Regions from separate parts of the Streptomyces flaveolus genome, predicted to be linked through region 2. Evidence: riboswitches for the same ligand, from Rfam matches in the RefSeq annotation. Region 2 holds a riboswitch; the other holds the start of a gene.
The links. Region 2 has a riboswitch for cobalamin ahead of ACIRG6_RS27580 (energy-coupling factor ABC transporter permease). Riboswitches for the same ligand answer to the same signal wherever they lie in the genome.

Region 1 (7,646 bases), on a different contig from region 2:
CACCTACATTTTCGTGCGCACTGCACCAGGTGATCAGCGAGGGGACGGAGCCACCGCATGTCACAAGCCCCAGAAGTGAGCAGAGGGCCGACGGTGACGCCGGTGCGCGTCGTCATCGCCCTCTGCCTTGTCGCACCGTTCGTCGCCATGCTGTGGGTCGGTTCGTACGCCAAGACCGACCCCACGCTCATCGGCATCCCGTTCTTCTACTGGTACCAGATGGCGTGGGTGCTGATCTCCACCGTGCTGACGGTGATCGCGTACAAGCTCTGGCAGCGTGACCAGCGCGCCCGCCGGGAAGGCGGTGCCCAGTGAACGACGGCGTGAACGGCGTCGCACTCGCCGTCTTCATCTTCTTCTTCGTGCTCGTCACCGCGATGGGCTTCCTGGCCGCCCGCTGGCGCAAGGCCGAGAACGAGCACAGCCTCGACGAATGGGGCCTCGGCGGCCGCTCGTTCGGCACCTGGGTCACCTGGTTCCTGCTGGGCGGCGACCTCTACACGGCGTACACCTTCGTGGCCGTCCCGGCGGCGATCTACGCGGCGGGCGCGTCCGGCTTCTTCGCGGTGCCGTACACGATCCTCGTCTACCCGCTGATCTTCACCTTCCTGCCCCGCCTGTGGTCGGTCTCCCACAAGCACGGCTACGTGACGACCTCGGACTTCGTGCGCGGCCGGTTCGGCTCCAAGGGCCTGTCGCTCGCGGTCGCCGTCACCGGCATCCTCGCCACGATGCCGTACATCGCGCTCCAGCTGGTCGGCATCCAGGCCGTACTGGACGTGATGGGCGTAGGCGGCGGCGAGGACACCAACTGGTTCGTCAAGGACCTGCCGCTGCTGATCGCCTTCGGTGTGCTGGCGGCGTACACCTACTCGTCGGGTCTGCGCGCCCCCGCGCTGATCGCGTTCGTGAAGGACACGCTGATCTACCTCGTGATCGCGGTGGCGATCATCTACATCCCGATCAAGCTGGGCGGCTTCGACGACATCTTCGCCAAGGCGGGCGAGGCGTTCAGCCAGACCAACGAGGCGACCGGGAAGCCGCGCGGCGCGGTGGTGCCGGGCGAGGCGAGCCAGTGGACGTACGCCACGCTGGCGCTCGGTTCGGCGCTCGCGCTCTTCATGTACCCGCACTCGATCACCGCGACGCTGTCCTCCCGCAGCCGTGAGGTGATCCGCCGCAACACCACGATCCTGCCGCTGTACTCCCTGATGCTCGGCCTGCTCGCCCTGCTGGGCTTCATGGCGATCGCGGCCGGGGTCAAGGTGAGCAACGGCCAGCTGGCGATCCCGCAGCTGTTCGAGGACATGTTCCCGGACTGGTTCGCGGGCGTGGCCTTCGCGGCGATCGGCATCGGTGCCCTGGTCCCGGCGGCGATCATGTCGATCGCAGCAGCGAACCTCTTCACCCGCAACATCTACAAGGACTTCATCAAGCCCGACGCCACCCCGGCGCAGGAGACCAAGGTCTCCAAGCTGGTGTCGCTGCTGGTGAAGGTGGGCGCCCTGGTCTTCGTCCTGACGATGGACAAGACGGTCGCGATCAACTTCCAGCTGCTCGGCGGCATCTGGATCCTGCAGACCTTCCCGGCCCTGGTGGGCGGCCTGTTCACCCGCTGGTTCCACCGCTGGGCCCTGCTCGCCGGCTGGGCGGTCGGCATGGTCTACGGCACGGCCGCCGCGTACGGGGTCGCCTCGCCGACGCAGGCGCACTTCGGCGGCTCCTCGAAGGAGATCCCGGGCATCGGCGAGATCGGCTACATCGGTCTCACCGCGTTCGTGCTGAACGTCCTGGTCACCGTGGTCCTGACGTTCGTCCTGAAGGCCGCCAAGGCACCCGACGGCATCGACGAGACCCGGCCGAGCGACTACACGGCGGACGCGGGCGACCCCGGCGTCCAGGTGGAGCTGCCCCCGGCCACCGCGGGCACCTCGCACTGATCCCCCGCGAGCGACGGGCCGTCGGAGAAATCCGGCGGCCCGTCGTCGTGCCCGTCGGGCACACTCGGCCCATGGACTTCGCGATCCGGCCGGCGTCACCCGACGAGTACGGGGCCCTCGGCGACATCACTGCCCACGCCTATCTCCACGACGGCCTCCTCGACTTCGGCGGGAGCGACCCCTACCTCGGCGAACTGCGGAACGCGGCCAAGCGGGCCGCCGCCGCGGAGCTCCTGGTCGCCGCCGCGGACGGCCGCGTCCTCGGCGGCGTGACCTTCGTGCCGTCCGGCGGCCCCATGGCCGACATCGCCCGGCCCGGCGAGGCCGAGATACGCATGCTCGCCGTCGCCCACGACGCGCGGGGACGCGGTGTCGGCGAGGCCCTCGTACGGTCCTGTGTCGACCGCGCGCGGGCCGTCGAGGGCTGCGCACGCGTCGTGCTGTCGACCCAGCGGACCATGCGCACCGCCCACCGGCTCTACGAACGCCTGGGTTTCACCCGCACGCCCGACCGCGACTGGAACCCGCTGCCGGAGCTCGACGACATCACGCTGCTCACCTACCAACTGACGCTCTGACACCGGCGCGGCACAACATCTGGGGGTGCTCGCGGAACCCGGCACAAGATGTATGCTCATGCTCGCTGTCGCCGCAGGGGAATCCGGTGCGAATCCGGAACTGTCCCGCAACGGTGTACTTGTGTGTGTTCGCGTACCCGCGTGAGCGCGCACGGGCTTCAGTCCGAGGACCTGCCGACAGTGCGCCCGGCCGTCCCGGTCCGGGTGCCATGACGTCCGGGCCTCGCGGAATGGGCCGGTGGACGCGACGCCGCGTGCGCTCGTGAGCTGCCCCCGCCCTCCGCCTGGCCCCGTGCCGAGCGAGGGAGTGCCCCACGTGACCATCGCGCCAGCCGACCCGGTCTCAGCGTCCGCTGCGACGGCTTCTGCGACCCCCGTGACCGAGGAAGCCGACGGACCCGGTGCCGCCCTGCTGCGGACCCTGACCGACCTCACCGCCGACCTCCCCGACGCCGACCCCGGCCGGGTCGCCGCCGCCGCACTGCGCGGCCGGTCCGCGCGGGCCGACGAGGCGGAGCTGCGGGAGCTGGCCACGGAGGCCGCGGCCGGCCTGATCTCGGAGGACCCGGTCTACTCCCGGCTGGCCGCCCGGCTGCTGACCATCGGCATCCGCGCCGAGGCCGCCTCCCAGGGCGTCACCTCCTTCACCGAGTCCGTCGCCACCGGCCACCGCGAGGGACTGATCGCCGACCGCACCGCCGGGTTCGTACGGCTGCACGCGGCCCGCCTGGACGCGCTGACCGACCCGGCCGCCGACGACCGCTTCGGCTACTTCGGGCTGCGCACGCTGTACAGCCGCTACCTGCTCCGGCACCCGCTCACCCGCAAGGTCGTCGAGACCCCCCAGCACTTCCTGCTGCGCGTGGCCGCCGGGCTCGCGGAGGACGACACACTCCGCTCGGTGGACGAGGTCGCCGCGCTCTACGGGCTGATGAGCCGCCTGGACTACCTGCCCTCCTCCCCCACCCTCTTCAACTCCGGCACCCGGCACGCCCAGATGTCGTCCTGCTACCTCCTCGACTCCCCCAAGGACGAGCTGGACTCCCTCTACGACCGCCTCCACCAGGTCGCCCGCCTCTCCAAGCACGCCGGCGGCATCGGCATCGCCTACTCCCGCGTGCGCGCCCGGGGTTCGCTGATCCGCGGCACCAACGGGCACTCCAACGGCATCGTCCCGTTCCTGAAGACGCTGGACGCCTCGGTCTCCGCGGTGAACCAGGGCGGCCGGCGCAAGGGCGCGGCGGCGGTCTACCTGGAGACCTGGCACGCCGACATCGAGGAGTTCCTGGAGCTGCGGGACAACACGGGCGAGGACGCCCGCCGCACGCACAACCTGAACCTCGCCCACTGGATCCCGGACGAGTTCATGCGCCGGGTGGACGCGGACGGACCCTGGTCGCTGTTCTCGCCCTCGGACGTGCCGGAGCTGGTCGACCTGTGGGGCGCGGAGTTCGACGCGGCCTACCGGGAGGCCGAGGCGAAGGGCCTGGCCAGGAAGACCCTCCCGGCCCGTGAGCTGTACGGCCGCATGATGCGCACCCTCGCGCAGACCGGCAACGGCTGGATGACCTTCAAGGACACCGCCAACCGCACCGCCAACCAGACTGCCGAGCCGGGCCACACCGTCCACTCCTCCAACCTCTGCACGGAGATCCTGGAGGTCACCGACGACGGGGAGACCGCGGTCTGCAACCTCGGGTCGGTCAACCTGGGCGCCTTCGTGACCGGCGGCGACATCGACTGGGAACGGCTGGACGCCACCGTCCGCACCGCCGTCACCTTCCTGGACCGGGTCGTCGACATCAACTTCTACCCGACCGAGCAGGCGGGCCGGTCCAACGCCCGCTGGCGCCCGGTCGGCCTCGGCGCGATGGGCCTGCAGGACGTCTTCTTCCAGCTGCGCCTGCCCTTCGACTCCCCCGAGGCCAGGGACCTGTCCACCCGCATCGCCGAGCGGATCATGCTCGCCGCGTACGAGACGTCCGCCGACCTCGCCGAGCGGAACGGTCCGCTGCCGGCCTGGGAGAAGACCCGTACCGCCCGGGGCGTGCTGCACCCCGACCACTACGACGTCCGGGCGGCCTGGCCGGAGCGCTGGGCTGCCCTGCGCGAGCGCATCGCGACGACCGGGCTGCGCAACTCGCTGCTCCTCGCGATCGCGCCGACCGCCACGATCGCCTCCATCGCGGGCGTCTACGAGTGCATCGAGCCGCAGGTGTCCAACCTGTTCAAGCGCGAGACGCTGTCCGGCGAGTTCCTCCAGGTCAACTCGTACCTGGTCGACGACCTCAAGCGGCTGGGCGTGTGGGACGCCCGCACCCGTGAGGCGCTGCGCGAGGCGAACGGCTCGGTGCAGGACTTCGCGTGGATCCCCGAGGACGTGCGCGCGCTGTACCGCACCGCCTGGGAGATCCCGCAGCGCGCCCTGATCGACATGGCCGCCGCCCGCACCCCGTACCTCGACCAGGCCCAGTCGCTGAACCTGTTCCTGGAGACGCCGACCATCGGGAAGCTCTCCTCGATGTACGCGTACGCCTGGAAGCAGGGCCTGAAGACCACGTACTACCTGCGCTCCCGCCCGGCGACCCGCATCGCCCGCGCCGCCGGCCGGGCCACCGTGCCCGTGCAGGCCGCCCCGGACCCCGAAGCGGTCGCCTGCTCCCTGGAAAACCCCGAGTCCTGCGAGGCCTGCCAGTGATGAACGACACCACGAAGAACCTGCTCGACCCGGGCTTCGAACTGACTCTCCGCCCCATGCGCTACCCGGACTTCTACGAGCGCTACCGGGACGCCATCAAGAACACCTGGCACGTGGAGGAGGTCGACCTCCACTCGGACGTCGCCGACCTCGCGAAGCTCAGCCCCGAGGAGCAGCACCTCATCGGACGGCTCGTGGCCTTCTTCGCGACGGGCGACTCGATCGTCGCGAACAACCTGGTGCTGACCCTCTACAAGCACATCAACTCCCCCGAGGCGCGGCTGTACCTGAGCCGGCAGCTGTTCGAGGAGGCCGTCCACGTCCAGTTCTATCTGACGCTCCTCGACACCTACCTGCCCGACCCGGACGACCGCGCCGCCGCCTTCGCGGCCGTGGAGAACATCCCCTCGATCCGGGAGAAGGCCGAGTTCTGCTTCCGGTGGATGGACTCGGTCGAGTCGATCGACCGCCTGGAGACCAGGTCCGACCGCCGCCGCTTCCTGCTCAACCTCATCTGCTTCGCCGCGTGCATCGAGGGCCTGTTCTTCTACGGCGCCTTCGCCTACGTGTACTGGTTCCGCAGCCGGGGCCTGCTGCACGGCCTGGCCACCGGCACCAACTGGGTGTTCCGCGACGAGACGATGCACATGTCGTTCGCCTTCGACGTGGTCGACACCGTCCGCAAGGAGGAGCCGGACCTCTTCGACGACGAGCTGCGGCAGCAGGTCACCGACATGCTGCGGGAGGCCGTCGAGGCCGAGCTGCAGTTCGCGCGCGACCTGTGCGGTGACGGCCTCCCGGGCATGAACACCGACTCGATGCGGCAGTACCTGGAGTGCGTGGCCGATCAGCGTCTGACGCGGCTCGGCTTCGCCCCGGTGTACGGCTCCGAGAACCCCTTCTCCTTCATGGAGCTCCAGGGCGTTCAGGAGTTGACCAACTTCTTCGAGCGTCGTCCCTCGGCGTACCAGGTGGCGGTGGAGGGCACCGTCGACCTGGACGAGGACTTCTGAGTCTCCCTCCGTGGGACGGACTCCCGGTCCTCCAGGTTCTCCCGGTCCTCCTGGGCCTCCCTGATCTGCCGATCGATGCGCCGGTCGCGCACGATGCCGATCACCGAGGGGAGGACCATGAGGACCAGGAGTCCGAAGGTCAGGAGCATTCCGATCAGGGCTTCTGTCTGGTCTGCGTTCATAGACACCACTGTCGCGCTCCAGACTCCTTACCGTGAGTGGCAGGACTGCCGTAGGGCCTCGATTTCCTGCCACTTTCGAGGCACACTGACGGCATGCTGAAGAACGTGGCCGCCGTTCTGCTGGACGGCGCACATCCCTTCGAACTCGGCGTGGTCTGCGAGGTCTTCGGCGTCGACCGCAGCGACGACGGGCTGCCCGTGTACGACTTCGCGGTGGTGTCCGCGGAGGGCCCGACGCTGGGCACCCACGTCGGGGGGCTCACCGTCTCGACGCCGTACGGGCTGGACCGGCTCGACGAGGCCGACCTGATCACCGTGCCGGCCGGGAGCGACTACGCCCGCCGCGTGTATCCGCCCGCGCTGCTGGACGCCCTGCGGCGGGCCGTGGACCGGGGGGCGCGGGTGCTGAGCGTCTGCTCGGGGGTCTTCGTGCTCGGCGCCGCGGGGCTGCTGGAGGGGCGGCGGTGCGCGGTGCACTGGCACCACGCCGACGAGCTGACCCGGCAGTACCCGGGGGCGCGGGTCGAGGCGGACGTGCTCTACGTCGACGAGGACCCGGTGATCACCTCCGCCGGCACCGCCGCCGGGATCGACGCCTGTCTGCACATCGTGCGCAAGGAGCAGGGCCCGGAGGTCGCCAACAAGATCGCCCGGCGCATGGTCGTACCGCCCCACCGGGACGGCGGTCAGGCGCAGTACATCGAGCGGCCGCTGCCCCGCTCCTCCTGCGACACCGTCGGCGAGGTGCTGTCCTGGATGGAACAGCACCTCGACCAGGAGGTCACCGTCGAGCAGCTCGCGGCGCGGGCGCACATGTCGCCGCGCACCTTCGCCCGCCGCTTCCAGCAGGAGACGGGCACGACTCCCTACCGCTGGATCCTGCGCCAGCGCGTGCTGCTGGCCCAGCGGCTGCTGGAGGCGACGGACGAGACGATGGACGCGGTGGCCTGGCGCGCCGGCTTCGGTACGGCGGCGGCCCTGAGACACCAGTTCGTCCGGGCTCTCGGCACCACCCCGCACGCCTACCGGCGCGCCTTCGGGGGCCCCGAGGCCGCCGCCTGAGACGCGTCCCCGTCGTGCTCACCTCGCCACGGGCCGGACCAGCAGGTCGTGGGGACGCAGCGTGATGCCGACGCGCACGGCGTCGTTCGAGCCCGCCACCTGCTCGAAGCGGTACCTGGTCGCGAGTGCCGCCGTGATCAGCGTCAGCTGGGCCATGGAGAAGTGGTCGCTGG
Region 2 (7,646 bases):
CTCGGCGGCCCGGTGGCGGCGGCCGTCCTGCTCATCGAGGGCGCGGGCCTCGCCGGCGCCCGGATGGTCGCCCTGCTGCTGCCCTGTCTGCTGGCCAGCGCGACGGGCGCCCTGGTCTTCACCGGCTTCGGAAACTGGACCGGCCTGGACATCGGCGCGCTGTCCCTGCCCGACGTGCCGCCGAACACCGCCCCCGACGCCGGCGACTTCCTGTGGGGTATCCCGACGGCGGCGCTGATCGCGGTGCTGATCACGCTCGCCCGCGCGCTGGGCCGCCGCACCGTCACCTGGACGGAACACCGCACGGCCGTCCGCATCGTCCTGTGCGCCACGGCGGTCGGTGTCTGCATCGCCGCCTACGCCCTGATCACCGGCCGTTCGCCGGCGGAGGCGGCGCTGTCCGGGCAGGCGGCTCTCGCCCAGCTCGCCGCGCATCCGCACGCCTGGTCGGTGGGCGCGCTGGTCGCGCTCGTCGCGTGCAAGGGACTGGCGTGGGGCATCGCGCTGGGCAGTCTGCGCGGCGGTCCGATCTTCCCCTCCGTGCTGCTGGGCACGGCGACGGCCCTGGCCTGCTCGGGCCTGCCCGGCTTCGGCGTCACACCGGCCCTCGCCCTCGGCATCTCCGCCGCCGCGGCCGCGGTGACGGGGCTGCCGCTGGCCGGCTCGGTACTGGCGGTCCTGCTGGTGGGCAGGGACGCGCACGACCAGATGCCGCTGATCGTCGTCGCGTCGGTGGTCGCCTTCATCGTCGCCCAGGCGGTCCGCCGGAACCCGCCGGAGACGGAGGCGGCGCAGGCGCCGGTGCGACCGGGGCCGGACCGCGGGGCGGAGCCGGATCCGCGGCCGCGGGCCGACCCCGGGGCGGAGCCGGACCGGTGACCGGTCGCGGGGGCGGCGGGCGGGAGCACCGGGCCGGGTCCGGCGCCTCGTCGCGTTCGGCGCGGGTTTGGCTGGTGCGGGTCTGCGCGGCCGCCGGCCTGGTCGTGGCCTACTTCCTGCTGCCGCTCGACCGGCTGGGCCCCCACCGCCCCGTCCTGAGCTGGCTCCTGTTCGCCCTGGCCCTGGCGGTCGTGGCAGCGCTGCTGCTGCGGCAGATCCGCCATGTCCTCACCGGCCGCACGGACACCCATCCCGGCGTGGTCATCGCCCTGCTGATCCTGCTCTCGGTGCACGTCTTCGCCGCGACCTACTACGTCCTGGCCAAGCAGCCCGGTGAGTTCATCGGGCTGCGCACCCGGGTCGACTCCCTGTACTTCACCGTCGTCACCCTCGCCACCGTCGGCTACGGGGACATCACCCCGCACGGCCAGACGGCGCGGGTCGTGGCCATCCTGCAGATCCTCTACAGCTTCGTCTTCCTCACCGCCGCCGGCACGGCACTGGGCCAGCAGCTGCGTTCGCGGGTGGTCCGGCGCACCGACGACAGCCCCGCCCGTGACGACCCGCCACCTCCCCCTCCGCCGCGGGCGTGAGGAGATCTTCGCCACGTCGCGCGAGGACGGCGGCACCGTACGAGGGAGCACCGGCGCGGAATGTTCCCGCGGCCACCGGCCCGGCGGGGGCCGCCCGCGGGGAGGCCTGCTTGTCACCACCCTCGCGGGCGCACTACTGTCGCCACGCCTTGGTGAACGGGAAATCCGGTGAAGTACCGGTGCGGCCCTCGCCACTGTGATCGGGAAGTCCGGCTCCAGCCCACTGACGGGCAGCCACTGGGTCCTTGGGACCCGGGAAGGCGGAGTTCGGGCGGTGGTACCCGTCAGCCAGGAGACCGGCCAAGGCGCGTCGTCCATCCACGAGGTGCTGGAGAGGGTCTGCTGAGCCATGCACATAGCCGAGGGCTTTCTGCCTCCGGCGCACGCGATCGCCTGGGGTGTCGCGTCCGCGCCGTTCGTCGTCCACGGAGTACGGTCACTCACCCGTGAGGTCAGGGAACATCCCGAGAGCACGCTGCTGCTCGGGGCGTCCGGAGCCTTCACGTTCGTGCTGTCGGCCCTGAAACTGCCCTCCGTCACCGGGAGTTGTTCGCACCCCACGGGGACCGGTCTGGGCGCCATCCTGTTCCGGCCGCCCATCATGGCGGTCCTGGGCACGATCACCCTGCTCTTCCAGGCACTGCTGCTCGCCCACGGCGGTCTGACCACGCTCGGCGCCAACGCCTTCTCGATGGCGATCGCCGGCCCCTGGGCCGGATACGGCACCTACCGCCTGCTGCGCCGGTACGGGGCACCGCTGATGGTCACGGTGTTCTGCGCGGCGTTCGCCGCCGACCTGTCCACCTACTGCGTCACCAGCGTGCAGCTCGCGCTGGCCTTTCCCGACCCGAGCAGCGGATTCCTGGGCGCGCTCGGCAAGTTCGGGTCCATCTTCGCCGTCACGCAGATCCCGCTCGCGGTGAGCGAGGGCCTGCTCACGGTGGTCGTGATGCGGCTGCTGGTGCAGTCCAGCAAGGGCGAGCTGACCCGGCTGGGCGTACTGCCGGCGGGCACCGGCGAGCGTGGGGAGGCGGTCGTCCGATGAGCCGCAACACGAAGATCAACGTCCTGCTGCTGGTCGCGGTGGCCGCGCTCGCGGTGCTGCCGCTGGTGCTCGGTCTCGGCGACCACAAGAAGGAGCCGTTCGCCGGTTCCGACGGCGAGGCGGAGACCGCGATCACGGAGATCGAGCCGGACTACGAACCGTGGTTCTCGCCGCTGTACAAGCCGCCGTCCGGGGAGATCGAGTCCGCGCTGTTCTCCCTGCAGGCGGCGCTCGGCGCGGGCGTGCTGGCCTACTACTTCGGTCTGCGCCGGGGACGCCGGCAGGGCGAGGAGCGGGCGGCCCGGCAGGCCACGCACACGCCCGAAGGGGACTGAGTGCTGCCCATCGACGCGGCGGCGCACAGCAGCCGGTGGCGCCACCGCCACCCCGTGGACAAGGCCGTGCTCGGGCTGGGCCTGACCGTGCTCGCGATCTCGCTGCCGCCCTGGCCGGGCGCGGCACTGGTGCTGGTGGCGGCGCTGGCCGTGCTGCTCGGCCCGGCGGGTGTGCCCCGGCGGCGGCTGTGGCGGGCGTACCGGGTGCCGCTGGGGTTCTGCGTGACCGGCGCGCTGCCGCTGCTGGTGCGGGTCGGGGGCCCGGACGGCTTCGTGGGCGCGGCGGACGGCGGAGCGGTGCGCGCCGGGGAGCTGCTGCTGCGCACGTCGGCGGCGTCCCTCGGGGTGCTGCTGTTCGCGTTCACCACGCCGATGTCCGACCTGCTGCCCCGTCTGGTGCGGGCCGGGGTGCCCGCGCCAGTGGTGGACGTGGCGCTGGTGACGTACCGCATGAGCTTCCTGCTGCTGGACTCCGTGCGCCGGATCCGTGAGGCGCAGGCCGCGCGGCTGGGGCACACCACCCGGGCCGCCGCCTGGCGTTCGCTCGGCGGGCTCGGCGCCACCGCGTTCGTGCGGGCCTTCGACCGGGCGACGCGGCTGCAGGCCGGGCTCGCGGGGCGCGGCTACGACGGCACGCTGCGCGTCCTGGTGCCCGAGGCCCGGGTCTCCGTGCCCTTCACGGCGGCGAGCGTCACCCTGCTGGCGGCGCTGGCCGCCCTCACCTTCGTACTGGAAAGGCCGTTGTCGTGAACGAGCCCGTCGCACCTGCCCTGGTCGCCCTGCGGGACGCGTCGTTCGGGTACGAGGAGGGGCCGGTGGTGCTGAGCGGCCTGGACTTCGAGGTGCGCGAGGGGCGCGCGCTGGCGCTGCTGGGCCGCAACGGCAGCGGCAAGACGACGCTGATGCGGCTGCTCAGCGGCGGACTGCGGCCGCATGCCGGTCAGTTGACGGTCGACGGGCGGCCGGTGACGTACGACCGGGCGGGGCTGACCCGGTTGCGGACCACCGTGCAGCTGGTGGTGCAGGACCCGGACGACCAGTTGTTCGCCGCGTCCGTCGCCCAGGACGTGTCGTTCGGGCCGTTGAACCTGGGGCTGCCGGATCCGGAGGTCCGCTCCCGGGTCGAGGAGGCGCTCGCCGCGCTGGACATCGCCGCGCTGGCCGACCGGCCCACGCATCTGCTGTCGTACGGGCAGCGCAAGCGGACCGCGATCGCCGGTGCGGTCGCGATGCGGCCCCGGGTGCTGATCCTCGACGAACCGACCGCCGGGCTCGACCCGGACGGGCAGGAGCGGCTGCTCGACACCCTCGACGGGCTGCGGGCGGGCGGCACCACGGTGGTGATGGCCACGCACGACGTGGACCTCGCCCTGCGCTGGTCCGACGACGCCGCCCTGCTCACCCCGTCCGGGGTGCACACCGGCCCCACGGCGCCGACGCTGGCCCGCGCCGACCTGCTCGGCCCGGCGGGGCTGCGGCTGCCGTGGGGCGTGGCTGCGGCGCGGCTGCTGTGCGCCCGTGGGCTGCTGGCGGACCCGGTCGAGGGGCCGCGCACGGCGGAGGACCTGGCGGCCCTGGCCGCGCCGGCCGACTGACCGGCCCGGTGCCGGTCAGTTCGTGGAGTCGCTGTACTCCGCGTCCCGCGCGGGTGCCGGCTCGTCCTCGGTCGGGTGCTGTGCGGCGGCGCGGCGGCCGGGCAGGACGGCGAGGACGATCGCGGTGCCGGCGGCCATGATGATCCCGCCGATCAGGCTGGTCGTGGCGACGCCGTGGGCGAAAGCCTCGTGTACGGCGTCGGCCAGGGCCTGGGCCTGCTGCGGTCCGGCCGACGGCGACTTCGCGATCTGTTCGGCGACCGCGAGCCCGCCGCCGACGGAGTCCTGGGCGGTGTCCAGGGCGGCGGCCGGGAGCCGGCCTCCCACCAGGTCGGCCAGTTCGTCGCGGTAGGCGGTGCCGAGCAGGGAGCCGAGGACGGCGATGCCGAGCGAGCCGCCGAGTTCCAGCGCGGTGTCGTTGGCGCCGCCGCCGACGCCCAGTTCGCTCTCCGGGAAGGAACCCATGATGGTGTCGGTGGCCGGGGAGACGCTGAGGCCGATGGCGAGACCGAGCAGCAGCATCGGGGCCAGGAAGCCGGAGTACGTCGAGCCCTTGTCGACGAGGACGAGCAGGAAGACGCCGACGGTGCCGATCACCATGCCGGACCCGATCATGGCCTTGACGCCCAGCTTCGGGGTCAGCCGCCCGGTCACGGCGGCGCCGACGAACACGGCCCCGGCCAGCGGCAGCAGCCGTACGCCGGTCTCCAGCGCGCCGTAGCCGAGGACGAACTGCAGGAACTGCGTGGAGTAGTAGATGGCGCCGTAGGTGCCGAAGAAGAAGAACAGCACGGCCAGCATCGAGCCGCTGAACGGCCGCTGGAGGAACCTGCGCACGTCCAGCATGGGGTGCGGGTGGCGCAGCTCCCAGGCCACGAAGGCCACCAGGCCGACGCCCGCGACGACGGCCGCGGTGACCGGGCCCGCGCCCCAGCCGAAGTGCGGGCCCTCGATGGTCGCGTAGACCAGGCTGCCGACGGAGACGATGGAGAGCAGACCGCCCACGTAGTCGATGCGGCCCATGCCGGCCGCGCGGGACGGCGGGACGAGGAGCAGCGCGCCGATCACGGCGAGGACCGCGACGGGGACGTTGACCAGGAACGTCGAGCCCCAGGCGTGGTCGCCGAGCAGCCAGCCGGCGACCAGCGGGCCGACGGCGATGGCGAGTCCGGACGTGGCGGTCCAGGCCGTGATGGCGCGGGCCCGCTCACCCCTCGGGAAGATCGCGACGAGCAGGGACAGCGTGGCCGGCATGACGACGGCGGCGCCGACGCCCATGACCGCCCGGGCGGCTATGACCAGCCCGGTCTCGTCGACCAGGCTGCCCATCACCGAACCGCCCGCGAAGATCACCAGGCCGGTGACCAGGGCGCCGCGGCGGCTGTACTTGTCGCCGATCGCGCCCAGCACCAGCATCAGCGCGGCGTACGGGACGGTGTAGCCGTCGATGACCCACTGCAGGTCGCTGCTGCTCAGGCCCAGGTCGCTGGTCATGGCCGGGGCGGCCACGATCAGGGACGTGTTGGCCATGACGACGATCAGCAGGCTCAGGCACAGCACGATCAGGGCCCACCAGCGCCGTGGGTACGGCCCGGTCATCTTCTCGACGGGTGTGGTGGCCAGTAGGGGCATGGGGGCTCCCGGGTACGAGGGCGAGTTAATTGCCCATCGGTGTGCAGACTAGTCTCAGGTTAGTTTCTTGCCCACCGATGTGCAAAACAACTTTGGGGTACCCGCCGATGACCACCACACGCACCCGGATCCTGCGCGCGGCCGAACGCGAACTGGGCCGAGACCCCGACAGCACGCTCGCCGCGATCGCCGAGGCGGCCGGTGTGGCGCGCCGCACCCTGTACGGGCACTTCGCCGGGCGGGCCGCGCTGATCGAGGGGCTCGTCGGGGAGGCCGCGGAGGCGGTACGGCACGCGCTCGACGGCCCCGGCGCTCCGGCCGCCGGCGCGGCGCGGGACGACCCCGCGACCGCCCTGGCCCGCTTCGTCCTCGCCCTCTGGCCGGTCGGCGACCGCTACGGCACGCTCATCGCCCTCGCCCGCCGGGACCTGGGGCCCGACCGGACGAGCGAGCGGATGGTGCCTCTGCTCGCCCCGGCCCGGGACACGCTGGCCGCGATCCTCGCCCGCGGCCGGCGGGAGGGCGTCTTCCGGACCGTCGTCCCGGCCGGTGTGCTCGGCGCGGCCGTCGAGGCGCACCTGCTGGCCCTCCTGGACTGTGTGCGCCGCGGCGCGTGGACCGACGACGGCACCGGCGCGGCCACCGCCGCACTGATCGCGGCGGGCGTCGCCGCCGACACCGCGACGGACACGGCCCGCCGGGCCCGGGACACGCGCGCGGCGCGCGGCCGTCCCGGACGTCCGGCATGAGCGGAGCCGGTCACCCCGGACGGCTCCGTGCGGCGGGGCCGGACCGGACAGCGCGGCAGGCCGCGACGGTGCCGAGCACGGGGTCAGCGGAGCCGGCGGCGGGCGGGCGCGCTGGAAGGGGCAGGGATGGGGAGCGCCCCGCACGGGGATGGATGGGCAGGGCGTCGGCGGGCCGGGGTGCCGACTGGGCGGCGGGCCGGGGTGCCGGATGGGCAGCGGGTGCGGGGTGCCGGCTGGGCGGCGGGGGCGGGGCCGGACAGCGCGCCAAGCCGGGGACGGCGCCGAGCACAGCGTGAGCGCGCCCCGCACGGGAGTGGGCGGGCAGGGCGTCGGCGGGTGCCGGGGGCGGGGCCGGCGAGGGTCAGTCGCCGGGGTCCGGCTTCGGGGGGACCGTCGGAGCCACGGACGCGACGACGGTGCGGGCCCGGTCCTGCGGTACGCCGGCCGCGACGAGTGTGGCGACGGCGGCCCGCGTGCCGTCGTCCTCCAGCGCACCGGTGTTGACCTGCTCCAGCAGGGCGACCGTCATCGCCTCCAGCCCGGCGCTCAGCACGGCGGGCGGCAGGTGGGCGGGGAAGGCGCCGTCGCGCTGGCCGCGCTCCAGGATGGCGGTGACCTCGGCGCGGGCCGGCGTGAGGATCTCGGCCACGCGCTCCGCGCCCAGGTCGTGCCGGGCCAGCGCCAACAGCATCCGGTAGCGGTCGCCGACGGGCCACATCAGCAGCAGGAAGTAGGCGAGCGCGCGCTCGGCCGGTACCTCCGGCCCGGCCCCCTCCCCGGCCGACTCCATCGTGCTGCGCAACACCTCGGAGGCCTCC

Region 1: another riboswitch for cobalamin. It lies ahead of ACIRG6_RS10465 (ribonucleoside-diphosphate reductase subunit alpha); the one in region 2 lies ahead of ACIRG6_RS27580 (energy-coupling factor ABC transporter permease).

The regions. Positions count from the first base shown of each region.
Region 1 is NZ_JBIWKU010000003.1:205,207-212,852, forward strand. Features, by position in the region: gene ACIRG6_RS10450 (DUF3311 domain-containing protein) at 58-315, shown strand; gene mctP (monocarboxylate uptake permease MctP) at 312-1,940, shown strand; gene ACIRG6_RS10460 (GNAT family N-acetyltransferase) at 2,012-2,518, shown strand; cobalamin riboswitch at 2,571-2,711, shown strand; gene ACIRG6_RS10465 (ribonucleoside-diphosphate reductase subunit alpha) at 2,835-5,216, shown strand; gene ACIRG6_RS10470 (ribonucleotide-diphosphate reductase subunit beta) at 5,216-6,229, shown strand; gene ACIRG6_RS10475 (hypothetical protein) at 6,142-6,411, opposite strand; gene ACIRG6_RS10480 (helix-turn-helix domain-containing protein) at 6,505-7,473, shown strand; gene ACIRG6_RS10485 (bifunctional albaflavenone monooxygenase/terpene synthase) at 7,492-7,646, opposite strand, start outside.
Region 2 is NZ_JBIWKU010000010.1:100,411-108,056, forward strand. Features, by position in the region: gene ACIRG6_RS27570 (chloride channel protein) at 1-879, shown strand, start outside; gene ACIRG6_RS27575 (potassium channel family protein) at 978-1,472, shown strand; cobalamin riboswitch at 1,606-1,791, shown strand; gene ACIRG6_RS27580 (energy-coupling factor ABC transporter permease) at 1,822-2,517, shown strand; gene ACIRG6_RS27585 (energy-coupling factor ABC transporter substrate-binding protein) at 2,514-2,852, shown strand; gene cbiQ (cobalt ECF transporter T component CbiQ) at 2,853-3,602, shown strand; gene ACIRG6_RS27595 (ATP-binding cassette domain-containing protein) at 3,599-4,447, shown strand; gene ACIRG6_RS27600 (MFS transporter) at 4,463-6,079, opposite strand; gene ACIRG6_RS27605 (TetR family transcriptional regulator) at 6,187-6,828, shown strand; gene ACIRG6_RS27610 (TetR/AcrR family transcriptional regulator) at 7,190-7,646, opposite strand, start outside.